DNA from 3 places in the Achromobacter animicus genome. Region 2 is predicted to be linked to each of the others. Evidence: predicted binding sites of a transcription regulator. Region 2 holds the regulator's gene; each other region holds the start of a gene.
What was found. Region 2 encodes LexA, which represses DNA repair genes until DNA is damaged. Its sites were predicted from a motif close to ACTGTATNNNNATACAGT; they were not measured.

Region 1 (5,095 bases), 2.0 Mb from region 2:
CGAAATCCTGCTCGCGCGTCCCCGCCGGGCGCGCATCTTTGCGGTGCAGCCATGACGACGACCGATACCTCCGTTGAACTGACCCCGGCGCTGGCGGCGCGCTGGCGCGATCTGACGGCGCGCCTGGCGGACATCCAGCGCCGTTATCCGGACGCCGCGCTGGCCTCGTCGCTGGCGGCCGAAGACATGGTGCTGACCCACGCCATCTACGACTCGGGCCTGGACCTGGAAGTCTTCACGCTGGACACGGGCCGCCTGCACGCCGAGACGCTGGGCGTGCTGGACGCCGTGCGGGTGCGCTATGGCCGTGAGGTCACTGTATACCGGCCCGTTCAGGCGGCGGTCGACGAGCACGTCGCGGCGCACGGCGCTTATGCGTTCTACGAAAGCGTCGACCTGCGCAAGGCCTGTTGCCAGATCCGCAAGGTCGAACCGTTGAAACGCGCCCTGGCCGGCCGCGGCGCCTGGATCACGGGGCAACGGCGCGCGCAGTCCACGACGCGCGGCGAGCTGCTGCTGGAAGAGGACGACGCGACCTTCGGCCTCTACAAGTTCAACCCGCTGGCCGAGTGGAGCGAGGACGACATCTGGTCGGCCATCCGCGCGCTCGGCATTCCGTACAACCCGCTGCACGACCAGGGCTACCCGTCCATCGGTTGCGAACCCTGTACGCGCGCCATCCGCCCCGGCGAAGACCTGCGGGCAGGGCGCTGGTGGTGGGAGTCGTCCGACTCGAAGGAATGCGGCCTGCATGCGGGCAACCGGGTCATCACCATTGCGGCGCGCGCCGATTGAGCGCGGCCATGAATTCAAAATTGTCTTAGGGGAATACTATGTCTGCCGTGATCCAACGCAGCCACCTGGATTGGCTGGAATCGGAAGCGATCTTCATCCTGCGCGAAGTCGCCGCCGAATGCGAAAAGCCCGTCCTGCTCTTTTCGGGCGGCAAGGACTCCGTGGTGCTGCTGCGCCTGGCCGAAAAGGCTTTCCGGCCGGGCCGCTTTCCGTTCCCGCTGATGCACATCGACACCGCCCACAACTTCGACGAGGTGATCGCCTTTCGCGATGCCCGCGCGGCCGAGCTGGGCGAAACCCTGATCGTGCGCAGCGTCGAAGACTCGATCAAGCGCGGCAGCGTCGTGCTGCGCCGCGAGACCGATTCGCGCAACGCGGCCCAAGCCGTGACGCTGCTGGAAGCCATCGAGGAGTTCGGGTTCGACGCCTGCATCGGCGGCGCGCGCCGCGACGAGGAAAAGGCGCGCGCCAAGGAACGCATCTTTTCGTTCCGAGACGAGTTCGGGCAGTGGGATCCCAAGGCTCAGCGCCCCGAACTCTGGAACCTGTTCAACACCCGCGTGCATCGCGGCGAGAACATGCGCGTCTTTCCGATCTCGAACTGGACCGAGCTGGATGTCTGGCAATACATCCAGCGCGAACAGCTGGCGCTGCCGCCGATCTATTACGCGCACGAGCGCGAGGTGGTGCGCCGCAAAGGCCTGTTGGTGCCCGTCACCCGCCTGACGCCGCCTGCTGATGGTGAACAGGTCGAACGCCTGTCCGTCCGGTTCCGCACGGTGGGCGACATCTCGTGCACCTGCCCGGTCGCCTCCGACGCCGCCGACACCATGGCCATCATCGCCGAGACCGCCGTGACGGATATCACCGAGCGCGGCGCCACGCGCATGGACGACCAGACTTCCGAGGCCTCTATGGAGCGCCGCAAGAAGGAAGGCTATTTCTGAATGAGATGACGCGCCGGCGCATGCCGGCGCCTGGGGAACCACATGAATGCACTGAACGATTCCTTTCTTTCCGGCGCCGACACCGGCGTGCTGCGGCTGATCACGGCGGGCTCCGTCGATGACGGCAAGTCCACGCTGATTGGCCGCCTGCTGTACGACAGCAAGGGCGTCTTCGCCGACCAGCTCGACGCGATCTCGCGCGCCAAGCACAAGCGGGTGGCGGGCGACGGCATCGACTTTTCGCTGTTGACCGACGGCCTGGAAGCCGAGCGGGAGCAGGGCATCACCATCGACGTCGCCTACCGCTACTTCTCGACGCCCACGCGCAAGTTCATCATCGCCGACGCGCCGGGCCACGAGCAGTACACGCGCAACATGGTGACCGGCGCGTCGACCGCGGACGTTGCCGTGATCCTGATCGACGCGACCCGCGCCGCCGACGGCAAGCTGCTGCCGCAGACCAAGCGGCACAGCACCATCGCGCGTCTCCTGGGCATCCGCCACATCGTCGTGGCGGTCAACAAGATGGACCTGGTGGACTGGGACCGCGCGGTGTTCGAACGCATCCGCGATGCCTATGCGGACCTGGCGGTCAAGCTGGGCATCCCGCACTTCGACGCGCTGCCGCTGTCGGCGCTGAGCGGCGACAACGTCGTCACGTTGTCTGCCAAGACGCCTTGGTACGAAGGGCAACCGCTGCTCGCCCTATTGGAATCGCTGGATCTGTCGGGCGACGGCCGCACCTTGCCGCTGCGCTTTCCGGTGCAGTGGGTGTCGCGTCATGGCGGCGATCGCGCGGATGATTTCCGCGGCTATGCCGGCCGCGTCGCCAGCGGCGTGCTGCGCCCCGGCGATGAAGTGACGGTGCAGCCGTCGGGCGTGACGGCGGTGGTGCAGGAAGTGCGTGTGTTTGATCGTGCGCTGGATGAAGCGGTGGCCGGCGATTCGATCACGCTGGTGCTGGACCGCGACGTCGACGTGTCGCGCGGTGACGTGATCGTGCACACCGCCGCGCCGGCGCAGGTCTCGCGCGAGTTCGAAGCCGAACTGTGCTGGCTCGATGCGCAGGCGTTGAATCCTGCGCGCAAGTATCTGCTGAAGTCGGGCACGCGGCTGACGTCGGCGAAGGTGCGCGCGGTGTTGTCGCATCGGGACATCCATGAACTGCAGGAGGTCGAGAACACAGAAGGCACCTTGCGCATGAACGACATCGGACGCGTGACGTTGACGACGCGCGAGTCGCTGGCGGTTGATCGTTATGACGATGTGGCGGCGACCGGCGCGTTCATTCTGATCGACGAAGCCACACATCAGACGGCCGCGGCGGGCATGCTGCGGTAAACCGCAATCTTGGATGAAAGGCGGGCCCGCGCGGCCCGTTTTTTCGTGTTGTTTTTCGTCCAAACCCAATGTTGGCGCGGGTTTCCGGGCCATATCGCAAGATGAAATCGAATTGTTCAGACGATGTCTTCTTCTTGCGGTAAAGTTGGGCTGTCTTACGAAAAGGCTTTTGGTGCTTGTCAAAACCACTGTGTTTTTGTACAGTAGTTTTTATGGCACGCACCGATCATTCTTTTCCCGCCGGTTCTGGGTCCCCGGCTGCCGCCCCCGCCGCATTGCGCGGTCGGGGTGCGGTTACTAATGTTCGGCATCGCTTTCAGCGCGATGACCGCGTGCAGGTCGACGACGGCTGGTCCGCTTCCGGTCTGCCTGCCGACTTCGTCGATTCTGTCCCCGATTCCTTTCCCGATATTTCATCGTCCGCCGGTCAAGCCGCTGCGGTTGAACAGACTGCAGGCGCTGCTGCCCGCGCCACGGTCATCCCCATCCTGCCCGACACGCGCTCCACGCCGGCCGCCCCTAAAACCACGGTCACTGCAGAAGAGGCGCGCAAGATCCTGTCGCGCAACGATTCCCCTGACATTCCCTTTGAAGTGGCTGCCAATCCGTACCGGGGTTGCGAGCACGGTTGCGTGTACTGCTATGCCCGGCCCACGCATTCCTACCTGGGTTATTCACCCGGGCTGGACTTCGAAACCCGGCTGGTCGCCAAGGCCAATGCGGTCGAGGCCCTGCGCGCCGAACTGGCCCGCCCCGGCTACAAGCCGTCGCCCATCAATATCGGCTCGGCCACCGACGCCTACCAGCCCATCGAGCGCGACTGGCGCCTGACGCGCGGCATGCTCGAACTGGCGCTTGAAACCCGCCACCCGGTCACCATCGTCACCAAGAACGCGCTGGTTGCCCGCGACCTGGACCTGCTGGCGGCTCTGGCGCAGCAAAATCTCGTGGTGGTCTACATCAGCATCACCACGCTGGATGCCGGCATGGCCCGCACGCTGGAACCGCGCGCCGCCGCGCCGTGGCGCCGCCTGGAAGCGGTGCGCAGCCTCACCGACGCCGGCGTGCCGGTGGGCGTGCTGGTGGCTCCGGTCATCCCGTTCATCAACGACGAATCCATGGAACACATCCTCCAGGAGGCCAAGGCGGCCGGCGCGCATTACGCCAGCTACACGGTCCTGCGCCTGCCCTGGGAGGTCAAGATGCTGTTCGAGGACTGGCTCAACGCCCATTACCCGGACCGCGCGCAACGCGTCCTGCATCGCATCGAAGACCTGCGCAACGGCCGCCGCAACGATCCCAACTTCGGGTCGCGCATGCGCGGCACGGGCATCTGGGCTGACCTGCTGCGCCAGCGTTTTGCGGTTGCCACGCGCAAGCTGGGGCTGAACCGTACCCGCCTGTCGCTCGATTGCAGCCGGTTCGTGCCGCCCGCGGGGCCCGGTGCCTCAGCGTCGCTATTCGATGGCGCGGCGTCCGGAGCTGCAGGGGTTGACGCAGCGGGTGCTGCAACCGGCATAGCCGCAACGCCGTCGGGATCAACCAGCGTTGCTGGCGATGCTCGCTCGGCTGGCGCCGGCAACGCGGCCGGCTCCGCCAATGCCGCTACCGATTTTCAATCCCCGGTCGGCGCGAAAGCGTCTTCAGGGGTCCCTTTTCCTGGTGGTTTGCCCGCGGTCAGCGGCGCGTACGGGCGCGGTGCGCGCCAGTTGCGCGCCATGGCGGCCGGCCAATTGTCTTTGTTCGATTGACCGCAGGCTGCTGTTGCCTCGGGTGCATGCCAGGGCGATTTGCCTCGGCGCTGGAACGTTTATCCAAGGAGTTCCCATGAACACCGCTGATTTTTCCGTCCTGCCGGATGAGCTTGTCGTTTCCCTGAATCCGCTGCGCCGCGGCGCCAACCGCGCGCGCACCTTCTGCGCCCGGCTGACCGGCATGGCCATGCCCTGGAGCGGCACGATGTCCGGCCAGCCGGCACGGTCGACGCGCATGCCCGTCCGCTGGCCGTTCCC
Region 2 (5,095 bases):
ATGCTCGAGATCACCGGCACCTCCGAACGCCTCGAAGGCTTGCTCACGCAACTCGAAACCGAAATCGACATCCTCCAGGTCGAGAAGCGGATTCGTGGCCGCGTGAAGAAGCAGATGGAAAAGAGCCAGCGCGACTACTACCTGAATGAGCAGGTCAAGGCCATTCAGAAAGAGTTGGGCGAAGGCGAAGAGGGCGCGGACATCGAAGAGCTTGAAAAGAAGATCATCGCTGCCCACATGCCCAAAGAGGCGCGCAAGAAAGCCGATGCCGAGCTCAAGAAGCTCAAGCTCATGTCGCCCATGTCGGCCGAAGCCACTGTGGTGCGCAACTATATCGACACGCTCATCAATCTCCCCTGGAGAAAGAAGAGCAAGATCAACAACTCGATCAGCAACGCCGAGACGGTGCTGGACAACGACCACTACGGTCTCGAAAAGGTCAAGGAACGGATCCTCGAATATCTTGCCGTGCAACAGCGCGTGGACAAGGTGAAGGCGCCGATCCTGTGCCTGGTCGGCCCTCCGGGCGTCGGTAAAACCTCGCTTGGTCAGTCGATCGCCAAGGCCACGAACCGCAAGTTCGTGCGTATGGCCCTGGGCGGCGTGCGCGACGAAGCCGAGATCCGCGGTCACCGTCGTACGTACATCGGCTCGATGCCCGGCAAGATCGTGCAGAACATGTCGAAGGTTGGCGTGCGCAATCCGCTGTTCCTGCTTGATGAAATCGACAAGCTGGGCATGGATTTCCGCGGCGATCCCTCGTCGGCCTTGCTCGAAGTGCTGGACCCGGAACAGAACCACACATTCCAGGACCACTACATCGAGGTCGACTTCGATCTCTCCGACGTCATGTTCGTGGCGACCAGCAACACGCTGAACATTCCGCCGGCCCTGCTGGATCGTATGGAAGTGATCCGCCTGTCGGGTTACACCGAGGAAGAAAAGATCCACATCGCCCGCGACCATCTGCTGCCCAAGCTGATGAAGAACAACGGCGTGAAGGATACCGAGCTGACTGTCGACGACAGCGCGCTGCGCGATATCGTGCGTTACTACACCCGCGAAGCCGGTGTCCGTGCGCTCGAGCGCGAAGTGGGCAAGATCTGCCGCAAGGTCATCAAGCAATTGCTGACCCAAAGCGATCGCGCCAAGGCTGAGGGCAAGACGCTCGAGGTCAAGGCGGTCAACGTCACGGCCGACAACCTCAGCGATTACCTCGGTGTGCGCCGCTACGCGTTTGGCATGGCCGAAAAGGAAAACCAGATCGGTCAGGTGACCGGCCTGGCGTGGACGGAAGTCGGCGGCGACCTGCTGACGATCGAAGTCGCGGACATGCCCGGCAAGGGCGTCATCCAACGTACGGGTTCGCTCGGCGACGTGATGAAGGAATCGGTCGAAGCGGCGCGCACCGTTGTGCGTTCGCGGGCTCGCCGCCTGGGCTTTGCCGACAGCGTCTTCGAAAAGCACGACATGCACGTGCACGTGCCGGAAGGTGCGACGCCCAAGGACGGTCCGTCCGCGGGTATCGCGATCACCACGGCCATGGTGTCGGCCCTGTCGCGCATCCCGGTGCGCGCCGACGTCGCCATGACGGGCGAGATCACGCTGCGCGGCGAAGTGCTGCCGATCGGCGGCCTGAAGGAAAAGCTGCTCGCGGCTCACCGTGGCGGTATCAAGACGGTTCTGATTCCGGAAGAAAACGTCAAGGATTTGGCGGAGATCCCGGACAACGTCAAGAACCACCTCGAGATCGTGCCGGTGCGTTGGATCGACAAGGTGCTGGAACTGGCCTTGGAGCGTCTGCCGGAGCCGTTGGCCGAGGAAGAAGCCGTCAAGGAGCCCCTGGTTGCCAAGCCGGCTGAACCCGGCTCTACCGACCCGGTCATGAAGCACTGATGGCGTCTTGAACGCCAGGGCGCTCTCGAAAGAGGGCGCCCGAAGCCCAAGGGTGTCTAAAGTCTTACGGACCGCCCCAAAGCAAAAAACCCCGCTCAGTGAGCGGGGTTTTCTTTTGGATGTGGCATACCGGTAGCGAGGTATGGCGTAGGCGGCGTAAGCCGCCTGCAGGGCTTGGCTATGTGCAGGACAAGGTCCCCGGCTTAGTGCAGCGCTTGCGTGCGGATAAGACCCACCGCAATGCCTTCCAGCGCGAATTCCTGATCGGCCTTGACCACGATGGTTTCGAAGTCGGGATTTTCAGGCAGGAGCTCGATATGGCCGTTCTGGCGTTGAAGGCGCTTGACCGTGACATCGTCGCCGATACGAGCCACCACGATCTGGCCATTGCGGGCTTCAGATGCCTTTTTGACAGCCAGCAGATCGCCTTCAAGGATGCCTGCGTCGCGCATGCTCATGCCGCGGACTTTGAGCAGATAATCGGGCGCCTGGGCAAAGAGGCTGGGGTCCACGCCGACTTCGCGTTCGACATGCTCGGCCGCAAGAATCGGGCTACCCGCCGCAACACGGCCGACCAGCGGCAAGAGAAGCTGGGCGAGGGCAGGGATGGGGAGTGAGGCCTGGGCGGGCGCGGTGGCGGCGTCCTTCAGACGGATGCCCCGCGAGGCGCCGGCCGTGAGCTCGATGGCGCCCTTGCGTGCCAACGCCTTGAGGTGGTCTTCGGCGGCGTTGGGAGAGCGAAAACCCAGGGCCTGGGCGATCTCGGCACGCGTCGGCGGAAAGCCGGTGCGCGTGACCGTTTGCCTGATGAGGTCCAGGATTTGTTGTTGGCGATCCGTGAGTTTGCTGGCCATGGCGATGATCCGGTGCGAGCGGACTGTACATATATACAGCGCCATTCTGGGGGACGCAGCGCAAAAAAGCAAGCCGGTCTCGAAGCCAGCAAAAACGGGACCCGCAGGTCCCGTTTCTGGCTGAAGACGGCTTGGGCCGCCTGGTGATTTACAGCACAGCTGCGATGCCGGCTGCCACCTTGTCGATGTTGCCGCTGTTCAATGCGGCCACGCAGATGCGTCCGCTGGACACGGCGTAGACGCCATGTTCTTCACGCAGACGGTCCACCTGAGCGGCGGAGAGGCCCGAGTACGAGAACATGCCGCGCTGCTTCAGCACGAAGCTGAAGTCCTGCTTGCCGCCGTGCTCTTTGATCTTGTCGACCAGTTGCGCGCGCATCAGGCGGATGCGATCACGCATGCCGGCCAGTTCTTCTTCCCAGAGGGCGAACAGCTCGGGCGTGTTCAGCACCGTGGAGACCACCGTGCCGCCGTGCGTGGGCGGGTTGGAGTAGTTGGTGCGGATGACACGCTTGAGCTGGCTCAGCACGCGCGTGGCTTCGTCCTTGCTGCCGGCCACGACGGTCAGCGCGCCGACGCGCTCGCCGTACAGCGAGAACGACTTCGAGAACGACGAGCTGATGAACATGGTCATGTCCAGGTCCGCGAACAGGCGCACGACCGAGGCGTCTTCCGTCAGGCCGTCGCCAAACCCTTGGTAGGCGATGTCCAGGAACGGGACCAGGTTGTTTTCCTTGACGACAGCGGCGATCTGCTTCCACTGGTCGGGGGTGGGATCCGCGCCCGTTGGGTTGTGGCAGCACGCATGCAGCACGACGACGGTCTTGGCGGGCGCGGCCTTCAGGTCGGCCAGCATGGCTTCGAAGTTCAGGCCGCGGGTGGTGGCGTCGTAGTAGGCATAGGTGCCGACTTCAAAACCGGCGCGTTCGAACAGGGCGCGGTGGTTTTCCCAGCTGGGGTCGCTGATCAGGACCTTGGAGCCCGGCAGCAATTGGCGCAGGAAATCGGCGCCGATCTTCAGAGCGCCAGTGCCGCCCAGTGCTTGCGTGGTCAGCACGCGACCAGCGGCAGCCAGCGCGGAATCCTTGCCCAGCAGCAGCGCCTGAGCACCGGCGTTGTAGCCGGCGATGCCTTCGATCGGCAGATAGCCGCGAGCGGCGGCGGCTTCGATGCGGGCGGTTTCGGCCTTGCGCACTGCGCCCAGGAGCGGGATCCGTCCCTGATCATCGTAATACACGCCCACGCCCAGGTTCACTTTACCGGGGCGGGTGTCCGCGTTGTATTGTTCGTTCAGGCCAAGAATGGGGTCGCGCGGCGCGAGCTCGACGGAATCGAATAGGGTGCTCATGGGACTCTGATGAGGTGGGTGGACGCAGTACGAAGTGCTGTGGATAATGGGGGGTTTACCCTGGAACAGTCTAGCATGCCTAAGAGCGCAATAGACCCGAGCGCGGGGGTTCCCGCCGCAGGTCCGGGATTCGTCGATTTCCCTGACAGCCCGTTTCACCTCTATCAACCCTATCCGCCGGCGGGGGACCAGCCCACGGCCATCGCAGGGCTGACGCAGGGTGTCGAAGACGGCCTCATGTACCAGACGCTTCTGGGCGTGACCGGGTCAGGCAAAACCTACACCATGGCCAACGTGATCGCGCGCATGGGCCGCCCGGCGCTGGTCCTTGCGCCCAACAAGACATTGGCCGCGCAGCTCTACGCCGAAATGCGCGAGTTCTTCCCGAAGAACGCGGTGGAGTATTTCGTTTCTTACTACGATTACTACCAGCCCGAGGCCTATGTGCCGACGCGCGACCTGTTCATTGAAAAAGACTCGTCCATCAACGAACACATCGAGCAGATGCGGCTGTCGGCCACCAAAAGCCTGCTCGAACGGCGCGACACGATCATCGTGGGCACGGTGTCGTGCATCTACGGTATCGGCAACCCGGGCGACTATCACGCGATGGTGTTGATCCTTCGCGCGGGCGACCAGATCGCCCGACGCGAGATCCTCGCGCGCCTGGTCGCCATGCAGTACACCCGTAATGACGCCGAGTTCACGCGTGGGGTCTTCCGCGTGCGCGGCGAGACCATCGACATTTTCCCGGCAGAAAGCGCCGAGCTCGCGTTGCGCGTGACGTTGTTCGATGACGAAATCGAAACGCTCGAACTGTTCGATCCGCTGACGGGTCGCATCCGCCAGAAGCTGCCGCGCTTCACCGTCTATCCCGGCTCGCATTATGTGACGCCGCGCGACACCGTGCTGCGCGCCATCGAAACCATCAAGGAAGAGCTGCGCGAACGCGTCAAGCGGTTCGTCGACGATGGCCACCTGGTCGAGGCTCAGCGTC
Region 3 (5,095 bases), 470 kb from region 2:
AAGCGCAACCCGCCGAACTTGACGAAGGGGATGTTGCGGCGAGTCAGCTCCAGTTCAAGCGCGGCGCTGTGGCTGGCGGTGCGAAACAGCGCCGCCTGCGACTTGAGCGTTGCACCGCCCTCACGCTGCGCCAGCACCTGGTCGGCCACCCAACGCGCCTGCCCGGCTTCGTCGCTGACCGTGACCAGCTCGGGCAATTGCGACGACTTGCGGTCGGTCCACAGGTCCTTGGCATAACGTTCGGTCGCCTGCGCGATCACGGCGTTGGAGGCGGTCAGGATGGGTTGCGAGGACCGGTAGTTGCGGTCCAGCGTGATGACCCGCGCGGGCGCGGGAAACAGGTTGGGAAAGTCCAGGATGTTGCGCACGGTGGCGGCGCGGAACGAGTAGATGGATTGCGCGTCGTCGCCCACCACCGTAAGGCCGCGGCCGTCGGGCTTCATGGCCAGCAGGATGGCCGACTGCAGCCGGTTGGTGTCCTGGTATTCGTCCACCAGCACATGATCGAAGCGCGCGCCGACATCCGCTGCAATCTCCGCGTCCGACATCATTTCGGACCAGTACAGCAGCAGATCGTCGTAGTCCAGCACCTGCTGGTCCTGCTTGGCCGCGACATACGCGCGGAACAGGTTCTTGAGCTCGTCTTCCCATTGCGCGCACCACGGAAACGACGTCTTGAGCACATCGCCCACCGGCGTCTGGCTGTTCACCACGCGCGAGTAGATCGCCAGGCACGTGCCCTTGAGCGGAAAGCGGGATTTGGTGGAGGACAGGCCCAGCTCGTGCCGCACCATGCCCATCAGGTCCTCGGCGTCGCCGCGGTCATGGATGGTGAAGGCTTCGGACAGGCCGATGCGCAGCGCGCAATCGCGCAACAGGCGCGCGCCGATCGCATGGAAGGTGCCCGCCCACGGCAGCGACGGCGCCTGCTGCGATGAACGCAGGTTCATCACCCGCTGCAGCACCGACCCCACGCGCCGCTCCATTTCCAGCGCCGCGCGGCGCGAAAACGTGAGCAACAGCATGCGCTGCGGGTCCGCCCCGTTCAGAATCAGATGCGCCACGCGGTGCGCGAGCGTATTGGTCTTGCCGGACCCCGCGCCCGCAATCACCAGCAGCGGGCCGTCGTTGCCGGGCGCGCCGGCCACACCGAATTCGGCGGCCTCGCGCTGCGCGGGATTCAGGTCGGCCAGCGGATCGGGCCGCTCGGCCGGACGGGCGGCGGTCTGGAGGGTGTCGGGCGTGCGGGGAGTCTGATCTTGGTCTGGCATGTCGCGGAGCCGCAGCGCTGCGGCCGCAAAAAAGGAAGGAGCCAAGGCTGGCTCCGGGTGAACACTGTATATTTATACAGAATTTTTTGACTTCCGTCTGAACCGCCCGGCGCCATGCCCGATTTTCCCCGTATCCTGACCGGCACCGCCTCCTGGACCGACCCCACCCTGCTGGCCTGCGGTCGCTTCTTCCCGTCCGATGCACGCAGCGCCGAATCGCGGCTGCGGTTCTATGCGTCGCGCTTTTCGCTGGCCGAGGTCGACTCCAGCTTCTACGCGATGCCCACGCCGGACAACGCCTACCTGTGGTCCACCCGGACGCCGGACGATTTCGTCTTCAACATCAAGGCGTTCCGGCTATTTACCGGCCACCAGACGCCGCTCACCGCCCTGCCCGGCGACATCCGGCGCGAACTGGCGGACTGGCCGGAGCCCATCATCTACCACGACCGCATGCCGGGCGAGCTGCGCGACGAGCTCTGGCGGCGCTACCAGCTGGCCATCGAGCCCCTGCGGATGGCGGACAAGCTGGGCGCGGTGCATTTCCAGTTTCCGCCTTGGGTACGGCGCGACGCACGCGGCATGGCACGCGTGGCGGACTGCGCGCGGCGGATGGAGGAACATCTGGTGTCGGTGGAATTCCGCCACCACAGCTGGTTCGAAACCCCGTCGGCCACGGCGGACACGCTGGCCTTCGAACGGGATCTGGGTGTCGTGCACACGGTTGTCGACGCGCCGCAAGGGTTCGAGAACACCGTGCCCGCGGTTTGGGAAAGCACCCATCCGGAGCTGACGCTGTTGCGCCTGCACGGTCGCAATGCGGCCAAGTGGAACGCGTCGGGGCCGGCGTCGTCGGGGCGGTTTCAGTACGAATATTCGGAAGCGGAACTGGCCGAACTGGTCGCACGTTTCACGCGGCTGGCCTCGCAATCGGCGCAGGCGCATGCAGTGTTCAACACCAACTTCGAAGACCAGGGCATGCGCAACGCGGCGGCCTTCGCGTCGGCGTTGCAACTGCCGGGCCTGTGACGGGGGTCAGACACCCGCCTTCGCACTCGTCCTTACCGCCGGCCGCGCCACCTCCGCCAAGCTCTCCAGCAGCACTTCAAATTTGCGCGCGATGTCGTGCTCCGGCACACAGGCATATCCCAGCAGCAGCCCCGGCCGACGCCCTTCCTCGTTCACGTAATACCGCGACAGCGCGCGCGTGAGCACGCCCTTGCTGCGCGCCACCTCAACGACGCGCAGGTCGTCCATGTCCGCGGGCAGCGTCAGCACCAGATGCAAGCCCGCCATGCTGGCATCGCGATGCAGCCAGTCCGGACCCAGCCGGCGCTCGATCAGGTTGACCAGCATGGCGCGTCGGCGGCCGTACAGCATGCGCATGCGGCGGATGTGCGCCGCGTAATGGCCTTCGGAAATGAACGTGGCCAGCGCCGCGTGCGTCATCAGATGCCCTTCGCGGTACAGCTCCGCATGCGCCGCCTGAAAAGCCGCCGTCAGCGTCTTGGGCAGCACCAGATAGCCCACGCGCAGGCCCGGATACAGCGTCTTGCTGAAGGTCCCCATGTAGATCACCGGCGCGTCGGACTCCAAACCGAGCAGCGACGCGATCGGCCGGCCGGAAAAGCGGAACTCGCTGTCATAGTCGTCTTCGATGATCCAGCTGCCGCACTGCCGCGCCACCGCCAGCAACTGCCGCCGGCGTGCCAGCGACATCACGGGTCCCAGCGGATACTGATGCGACGGCGTGACAAAGATGAATCGCGGCGGCGTGTCCACGGCGTCAGGCACACGCATGCCTTCTTCATCCACCGGCAGATGCACGGTGCGCAGGCCGTTGGCTTGCAGGATGGTGCGCGCGCCCCAATAGCCCGGGTCTTCGACCCACGCCGTTTCACCGGCCTCACCCAGGATGCGCGTGGTCAGGTCGATGGCCTGATGCGAACCCTCGGTAATGATGATCTGCTCGGGATCGCAGTCGATGGACCGCGTCAGCGCCAGATGCTGCGCCAGCGCCTCGCGCAGCGCGGGCAGGCCGCCGCCATACGAATACGTCAGCAGATCCGGCGCGGGATTGCGCCACAGCGCGCTGAAGATGCGGCCGAACTTCTTGTGCGGGAATTCGGTCAGGTCCGGCACACCCGGCATGAACGCGCCCCATTGGTAAGGCGATGCCGACACGCCATCCACGATGGCCGCGCCGCGCGGAGACAGCGCCGGACGCGACGGCGCCTGCTGCGCCTGCCGCGCGCGGCGGCCGCTGGCCAGGTAAGAGTCCGGCACCGAGGCATTGACGAAGGTGCCGTTGCCCTGCCGGCTGCGCGTGTAGCCCTCGGCCAGCAGCTGGCTGTAGACGTGAACGACGGTGTTGCGGGCAATGCCCAGTTCGGCCGCCAGGTCCCGGGTGGCGGGCAGGCGCGAGTCCGCGGCAATGGATCCATCCAGGATGGCTTCACGGATGCCGCGATAGAGCCGCTTGTTCATGGGCTCGCTGGCGCCGTCGGCCAGGCGCAGCAGCAGCAAGTCACCGACGATGGACCGCAATTGGTTCTACCTGATTTATCAAAGTGGTTCCCACAAGTGGGGCCATCGTAGCATTAAATAAGTGTTTTACCGCCCATCACTCTCATCGAGACCGAGATGAAGAATCAGGATCTGAATACCCGCCGTTCCCTGGCCACGCCGCGCGGCGTCGGCGTCATGTGCGACTTCTACGCCGTGCGCGCGGAAAATGCCACGCTGTGGGATGCCGAAGGCAAGGAATACATCGATTTCGCAGGCGGCATCGCCGTCCTGAACACGGGCCACCTGCACCCGAAGGTCAAGGCCGCGGTCGCCGCGCAACTCGACAACTTCACGCACACGGCCTATCAGATCGTGCCGTACGAAGGCTACATCTCGCTGGCCGAGCGCATCAACCGTCTCGCCCCCATCGACGGCCTGAAGAAGACCGCCTTCTTCACGACCGGCGTCGAAGCCGTCGAGAACGCCGTGAAGATCGCGCGCTCGTCCACCGGCCGCTCGGGTGTCATCGCCTTCTCGGGTTCTTTCCATGGCCGCACGATGCTGGGCATGGCGCTGACCGGCAAGGTCGCCCCCTACAAGCTGTCGTTCGGCCCCATGCCGGGCGACATCTATCACGTGCCGTTCCCCAACGCCACGCAGTCCATCAGCGTGGCCGATTCGCTCAAGGCGCTGGACCTGCTGTTCAAGGTCGACATCGATCCGAAGCGCGTCGCAGCCATCATCATCGAGCCGGTGCAAGGTGAAGGCGGCTTCAACATCACGCCGCCTGAACTCATGACCGCGCTGCGCAAGGTCTGCGACGAACACGGCATCCTGCTGATCGCCGACGAAGTCCAGACGGGCTTTGGCCGCACCGGCAAGCTGTTCGCGATGGAACACCACAGCGTGCAGGCTGACATCATCACCATGGCCAAGAGCCTGGGCGGCGGCTTCCCGATCTCGGGCATCGTCGGACGCGCCGACGTCATGGACGGCCCCGCCGCGGGCGGCCTGGGCGGCACGTACGCCGGCAATCCGCTGGCCGTCGCCGCAGCGCACGCCGTGCTGGACGTCATCGCCGAAGAAAAGCTGTGCGAACGCGCCGCCCAACTGGGCGAAAAGCTGCGCGCGCATCTGGAAGGCCTGCGCGCCAAGGTGCCGGGCATCGCCGACGTGCGCGGCCTGGGCTCGATGGTCGCGCTGGAACTGAACGACGCGGCCGGCAAGCCCGACGCTGAAGCGGTCAAGCGCGTGCAGCAGCGCGCGCTCGACGCCGGCCTGATTTTGCTAAGCTGCGGTGTATACGGAAACGTCCT

Region 1: a site for LexA is predicted at 3,271-3,288, ahead of AB3147_RS07495 (PA0069 family radical SAM protein). Genes of this name have one in related genera too.
Region 3: a site for LexA is predicted at 1,335-1,352, ahead of AB3147_RS18885 (ATP-dependent helicase). Genes of this name have one in related genera too.

The regions. Positions count from the first base shown of each region.
Region 1 covers NZ_JAYGJK010000001.1:1,675,440-1,680,534, forward strand. The annotation lists gene AB3147_RS07475 (sulfate/molybdate ABC transporter ATP-binding protein) at 1-55, shown strand, start outside; gene AB3147_RS07480 (phosphoadenylyl-sulfate reductase) at 52-795, shown strand; gene cysD (sulfate adenylyltransferase subunit CysD) at 834-1,742, shown strand; gene AB3147_RS07490 (sulfate adenylyltransferase subunit 1) at 1,785-3,083, shown strand; gene AB3147_RS07495 (PA0069 family radical SAM protein) at 3,296-4,834, shown strand; gene AB3147_RS07500 (hypothetical protein) at 4,911-5,095, shown strand, end outside.
Region 2 covers NZ_JAYGJK010000001.1:3,675,675-3,680,769, reverse strand. The annotation lists gene lon (endopeptidase La) at 1-1,896, shown strand, start outside; gene lexA (transcriptional repressor LexA) at 2,100-2,750, opposite strand; gene AB3147_RS16625 (amino acid aminotransferase) at 2,899-4,098, opposite strand; gene uvrB (excinuclease ABC subunit UvrB) at 4,174-5,095, shown strand, end outside.
Region 3 covers NZ_JAYGJK010000001.1:4,149,753-4,154,847, forward strand. The annotation lists gene AB3147_RS18885 (ATP-dependent helicase) at 1-1,271, opposite strand, end outside; gene AB3147_RS18890 (DUF72 domain-containing protein) at 1,386-2,300, shown strand; gene AB3147_RS18895 (MocR-like pyridoxine biosynthesis transcription factor PdxR) at 2,307-3,818, opposite strand; gene AB3147_RS18900 (4-aminobutyrate--2-oxoglutarate transaminase) at 3,915-5,095, shown strand, end outside.